Regions from separate parts of the Clostridium sp. FP1 genome, predicted to be linked through region 2. Evidence: a T-box and tRNA genes for the amino acid it is inferred to sense, from the RefSeq annotation. Region 2 holds a T-box; the other holds one or more tRNA genes.
What was found. The T-box of region 2 lies ahead of pheS (phenylalanine--tRNA ligase subunit alpha). A T-box ahead of a tRNA ligase gene usually reads a tRNA of that ligase, here a tRNA-Phe.
Positions count from the first base shown of each region.

Region 1: it has a tRNA-Phe gene. The T-box ahead of pheS (phenylalanine--tRNA ligase subunit alpha) is inferred to sense a tRNA for this amino acid. The anticodon was not compared.

Region 1 covers NZ_JAAMNJ020000001.1:74,648-78,072, reverse strand. The annotation lists gene G9F70_RS00430 (YitT family protein) at 1-726, opposite strand, end outside; gene G9F70_RS00425 (uracil-DNA glycosylase) at 922-1,596, shown strand; tRNA gene G9F70_RS00420 (tRNA-Phe) at 1,648-1,723, opposite strand; rRNA gene rrf (5S ribosomal RNA) at 1,729-1,845, opposite strand; rRNA gene G9F70_RS00410 (23S ribosomal RNA) at 1,927-3,425, opposite strand, start outside.
Region 2 covers NZ_JAAMNJ020000001.1:3,946,125-3,949,549, reverse strand. The annotation lists gene G9F70_RS19150 (potassium channel family protein) at 1-290, shown strand, start outside; gene G9F70_RS19145 (TrmH family RNA methyltransferase) at 303-1,103, shown strand; T-box leader at 1,154-1,369, shown strand; gene pheS (phenylalanine--tRNA ligase subunit alpha) at 1,445-2,464, shown strand; gene pheT (phenylalanine--tRNA ligase subunit beta) at 2,555-3,425, shown strand, end outside.

The sequences.
Region 1 (3,425 bases), 3.9 Mb from region 2:
GCTCGTATAAGCCCCTTCTCCATATAAAATAGTTACTCCTCTATTGAAGTTATTTAATATTGCATCACTTACTTCTTTTTCTTTTTCAGATACAATTAAAAGCATTTTACGTCTATTCAATCCATTAATTACTTTTTCCATAACGGCAGAAGTAATATACATAGCAATCAGCGTATATAATCCTACTTTAAAATCAAATAATACAGATCCAACAGCTACAATTAAGAAATTTATTATAAAGCTTACTATACCTACTTCTATACCATACTTTTTTTTAACATATATAGCTATAATATCCATACCGCCAGTAGATCCTTCATTAGAAAAAACAATTCCACTACCTATACCTGAAAGTACTCCTCCATATATACAATAAAGAAGTCTATAGGATTCTTCCACAGGAGCAAGAATATTTTTTAAAGGTGAGGTAATAATTAAAAAGAACGATAAGGAAACGGTTCCTATTATGGTAAATAAAGTGAATCTTTTGTTTATTTTTAATATACTTAATATAAGAAGTGGAATATTAAGTACTAATACTGTAACGCCCATTGGCATATTAAAAATATACTGTAACATTAACCCTATTCCTGAAAGACCTCCACTAAGAAGCTTATTGGGAACTATAAATAAATTGATTGAAACAGCTAAAATAAAACTACCTAACATAATAAGAACTATTTTCTGAAATAAATCTTTAAAATCAGTGGTGAATACCTTTTTCATGAACTGCCTCCATTTTTTTTATATTACAAAATAATTATTGATTATTTTATATCCTATATTTGTTTTTGTGTATATTATAATTATATACCATTTAACACTTAAAACATCATGTATCTTAATACTTTATATTATAAAAGTAAATACTTGTTTTATAAGAACAAAAGCATTTATGGTATAATTAAGTGAGGTGATTTTATGAATAGCTTAACAAATGATTGGAATGAACTCTTATTAGAAGAATTTAATAAGGATTATTTTTTAAAATTAAGAAACTTTTTAAAGCAAGAATATGAAACTAAGTTAATATATCCTGAAGTACAAAATATCTTTAATGCTCTTAACTATACCGCATATAAGGATGTAAAAGTTATCATACTTGGTCAAGATCCTTATCATGGTGCTAGTCAAGCTCATGGTTTAAGTTTTTCTGTAAATGCAGGTGTATCAACTCCCCCCTCTTTATTGAATATATACAAGGAATTATATAATGATATAGGCTGTTACATACCTAATAATGGGTATTTAAAAAAATGGTGCGATGAAGGGGTTTTACTTTTAAATACTGTTCTTACCGTTAGAGCTGACCAGGCTAATTCTCATAAAAATAAAGGATGGGAACATTTTACTAATAAGATCATTGCACTATTAAATGATAAAACGGATCCTATAGTTTTTATTTTATGGGGAAATAATGCCCGGGCTAAACAATCTCTAATAACAAATCCAATACACTACATAATAAAATCTGTTCATCCAAGCCCACTATCAGCTTATAGAGGTTTTTTCAATAGTAAACCATTTTCTATTACTAATAATTTTTTAATTTCAAAAGGTATATCTCCCATTGATTGGCAAATTAAAAATTTATAATATATTATTTTGAACATAAAAAAACGTCTTAGAATTATCTAAGACGTTTTTTGGTGGCTAGACCAGGAATCGAACCAGGGACACGAGGATTTTCAGTCCTCTGCTCTACCGACTGAGCTATCCAGCCACATTACCTGGCGACGACCTACTCTCCCACAAAGTTACCCCTGCAGTACCATTGGCGCATTGAAGCTTAACCGACCTGTTCGGTATGGGAAGGGGTGTTACCTTCATGCCATAATCACCAGATTGAGAAAATTATATTCTCTCAAAATTGCACAGTGAAATTATCTTCTCGCTTTCGCTTGAAGCTTACGCTTTATATATATTAAGGTCAAGCCCTCGACTTATTAGTATTAGTCAGCTGAACATGTTACCATGCTTACACCTCTAACCTATCAACCTGGTGTTCTTCCAGGAGTCTTACTAACACCGTGCTTACGCACGAGTTATGGGAAATCTCATCTCAGGGTGGGCTTCACGCTTAGATGCTTTCAGCGTTTATCCCTTCCAAACATAGCTACCCAGCGATGCCACTGGCGTGACAACTGGTGCACCAGAGGTTTGTCCATCCCGGTCCTCTCGTACTAAGGACAGCTCCCTTCAAATTTCCTACGCCCGCGACGGATAGGGACCGAACTGTCTCACGACGTTCTGAACCCAGCTCGCGTGCCGCTTTAATGGGCGAACAGCCCAACCCTTGGGACCTACTTCAGCCCCAGGATGCGACGAGCCGACATCGAGGTGCCAAACCTCCCCGTCGATGTGGACTCTTGGGGGAGATCAGCCTGTTATCCCCGAGGTAGCTTTTATCCGTTGAGCGATGGCCCTCCCACGAGGTACCACCGGATCACTAAGTCCGACTTTCGTCCCTGCTCCACTTGTAGGTGTCGCAGTCAGGCTCCCTTCTGCCTTTGCACTCTTCGCGCGATTTCCAACCGCGCTGAGGGAACCTTTGAGCGCCTCCGTTACTTTTTTGGAGGCGACCGCCCCAGTCAAACTGCCCACCTAACAATGTCCTGTGACCAGATTCATGGCCTCCAGTTAGAACCTCAGTACTGTCAGGGTGGTATCCCAAGGATGACTCCACACAGGCTGACGCCCATGTTTCTCAGTCTCCCACCTATCCTGTACAGACAATACCGAAATTCAATGCTAAGCTACAGTAAAGCTCTACGGGGTCTTTCCGTCCAATCGCGGGTAGCCAGCATCTTCACTGGCACTACAATTTCGCCGGATGTGCTGTTGAGACAGTGCCCAAATCATTACGCCATTCGTGCGGGTCGGAACTTACCCGACAAGGAATTTCGCTACCTTAGGACCGTTATAGTTACGGCCGCCGTTTACTGGGGCTTAAGTTCATACCTTCGCTTGCGCTAAGTAATCCCCTTAACCTTCCAGCACCGGGCAGGCGTCAGCCCCTATACATCAGCTTTCGCTTTAGCAGAGACCTGTGTTTTTGCTAAACAGTTGCTTGGGCCTATTCTCTGCGACCTACTTTCGTAGGCACCCCTTCTCCCGAAGTTACGGGGTCAATTTGCCGAGTTCCTTAACAGCAATTCTTCCGATGGTCTTAGGATTCTCTCCTCACCTACCTGTGTCGGTTTGCGGTACGGGCACCAATATCCTCGATAGAGACTTTTCTTGGCAGCGTGGAATCAGATACTTCAGGAATAAATTCCCTTCCCCATAACATCTCAGCGTTAAGAGCAAACGGATTTGCCTGCTTGCTCCGCCTAAATGCTTAGACACACATCCAATAGTGTGCACATCTTATCCTCCTGCGTCATCCCATTTCTAATAACGTCCATTGGTGGTATCGGAATATC
Region 2 (3,425 bases):
ATATGGGTGTACGCGTTGCTCATAATTTAGTCTCATCGAATATATTAGATTACATAGAATTATCTCCTGATTATAGTATAGCAGAAGTTGTTAGTCCGGAAGAGTGGCATAATAAGACCGTAAGAGAATTGAATATAAGAGCTCGATACGGCATAAATGTAATGGCTATAAAAAGGAATAATGACATTGATGTTTCTCCGCTGCCGGATACTGTAATTGAACAAGGTGATATTATTGTGGCGATAGGCAGTATTGAAGAATTAAATAAATTAGAAAGTCTAGTTAAATAAGGGGTATTGAGTTTGGAATATATTCAAAGTAAAGATAATTTATTGATTAAAGATATTAAAAAGTTAAAAGAAAAAAAATATAGAATAAGCAGTAATATGTTTTTAGTTGAGGGCTTTAGATTTGCAGAGGAAGCAATAGATTCCGATTTCGAAGTGGTAAATATTTTTATAAGTTCAAGAGGAGAGATAAAATATGAAGACTCTTCTTTGAAAAACAAGCTACAAAGTAATACTAAAGTTTATAGCATTAGCGACAGTTTGTTTAAAAGTATTTCTGATACGGAGAATCCACAAGGTATTATGGCTGTTGTTCGCAATAAGCCTGTAGAAATTAAATACCACCATGGGTTCTATATTCTAGCTGATAAAATTCAAGATCCTGGTAATATGGGAACTATAATTAGAACAGCTCATGCGGCAGGAGCATTAGGGATTATAATTACAAAAGGTACTGTGGATATTTATAATGAGAAAACTTTAAGAGCAACCATGGGTTCTATTTTTAAAATACCTGTTCTTTATGATAATGATTTATCATTGGTGCAAAAACTTAGGAATAGTGGATTTAAACTAGTTGCTAGTTCGCTGGACACTGATAAAAATTTTTATGAGGTAGATTTAAAAGAAAAAGTTATTATATCGGTTGGAAATGAAGGCAATGGAATAAGCAACCAAGTTTATGACCTATGTGATTTGAAAATTAAAATTCCTATGCCTGGTGGTGCAGAATCTTTAAATGTAGCAGTGGCTGCATCAATTATGATGTATGAAGTGGTAAGGCAAAAAAATAATATAGGATTTTTGAATTTATAGTTGAATTTTTTTGTGATTGTGGTTATAATGTTTTGTATACTTTTAAATAATAATAAACTATGACGGAGAGAGTAAATATAAGAATACTTACAGGGATAAGAAGCCTTAGACTGAGAGCTTCTAAAGGACATTTTTATATCGAAGTTCACTCCAGAGTTCTAGCAGCGAAATAAAGTAGTTGCTTAGCGGGTAGAATCGATAACTTTATCTAAGAGGACTTTTATTTAAGTCAATTAGGGTGGTACCGCGGATTTTCCGTCCCTTCATTGTGGACGGTTTTTTTTGTTTTATAAAAGATTATTAAATGTAAAAATTGCATAAATATGAAAGGAGTGTTGATTATGAAGGAAAAGTTAGAATCCATAAAAGCAGCAGCGTTGCAAGAACTAAAAGGAACAAATATTAAAACAGATTTAGAAAATATTAGAGTTAAATATTTAGGTAAAAAAGGTGAATTAACACAAATATTAAGGGGCATGGGAAAGCTATCAAATGAGGAAAGACCAATTGTTGGTAAATTAGCAAATGAAGTTCGAGAAGACATAGAAATACTTATAACTAAAGCCTCAGATTTATTTAAAAAACATGAAGTGGAAACAAAGCTAAAAAGTGAAATTATAGACATATCATTGCCAGGAAAAAAACAAATAGTAGGGAAAAGACATCCATTAGATCTAACGCTTGAAAAAGTTAATGATATATTTTTATCTATGGGATTCGCTATTGAAGAAGGTCCTGAAGTAGAGCGAGATTATTATAATTTCGAGGCTTTAAACATACCTAAAAATCATCCGGCAAGAGGTGAGCAAGATACCTTTTATATAAATGATAGTATAGTTTTAAGAACTCAAACCTCGCCAGTACAAATAAGAACTATGGAAGCTCAGAAACCACCTATAAAAATGATTTCACCTGGTAAGGTTTATAGATCAGACGCAGTAGATGCTACTCATTCACCAATATTTTATCAAATTGAAGGATTAATAGTAGATAAGGGTATTACTTTTGCCGATTTAAAAGGAACCTTAGAGCTATTTACCAAAAAGATGTTTGGCGATAAAATGGAAATGAAGTTTAGACCACATCATTTTCCGTTTACAGAACCTTCAGCTGAGATGGATGCTACTTGTTTTGTGTGTAATGGTAAAGGCTGCAAGGTTTGTAGTGGTAGTGGTTGGATAGAACTTTTAGGTTGCGGAATGGTTCATCCAGACGTTTTAAGAAATTGTGGAATTGATCCAGAAGTTTATAGTGGATTTGCTTTCGGATTTGGTCTTGATAGAATTACAATGTTAAAATACGGAATAGATGATATTAGAGCACTTTATGAAAGTGATATGAGATTTTTAAAACAATTCTAAGTATAAAGTTATAATTACTACTTATAAGAATACAAGAAGCTAAACTCTTGACAAGTGTTTAGTAAAAATACAATGCTAGGAGGATATAAAATGAAAGTACCAGTTAAATGGCTTAAAGATTATGTTGATATAAATATTTCAGCAAAGGAACTTTCCGATAAACTAACTATGTCTGGTTCAAAAGTAGAAGAGATTATTATATCAGGTGCTGAAATTGAAAATGTTGTTACAGGAAAAATAATAGAAATAGTAAAACACCCAGATGCTGACGCGTTGGTTATATGTCAAGTAAATATAGGATTAGACCTTCCAACACAAATTGTTACGGCGGCTACTAATATGAAAGAGCAAGATATTGTACCAGTAGCACTTCATGGATCAAGTTTGCATGGAGGATTAAAAATAAAAAAAGGTAAGCTTCGTGGTATAGTTTCAAATGGCATGTTCTGTTCTGAGGAAGAACTGGGAATTGCTGGGGATGAACCTGTTCATGGCTTAATGATACTTCCAGGGGATACTCCTATTGGGAAAGACATAAAAGAAGTTTTAAAGCTTCAAAGTGTACTAATAGACTTTGAAATAACTTCAAATAGACCAGACTGCTTAAGTGTTCTAGGCATAGCTAGAGAAACAGCTGCGACTTTAGGTATAGAATATAGAAAACCAGCCCTTGATTATAAAGCTACCGCAGCTGACAATGTGGAAGATATTTATAAGGTTAATATTAAAGATGAACTTTGTAGAAGGTACATGTTAAAAGGTATAAAAAATGTTAAAATAGAGCCTTCTCCACAATGGATGCAAGAAAGACTTTTAGAAGCAGAAATTAGACCAATAAATAACATAGTGGATATTACAAATTTTGTTATGGTAGAGCTTGGTCAACCTATGCATGCTTTTGATGCTAGGCAAATTACTACTAATAATATAGTAATTGAAAGAGCTAATCCTAACGAAAAAT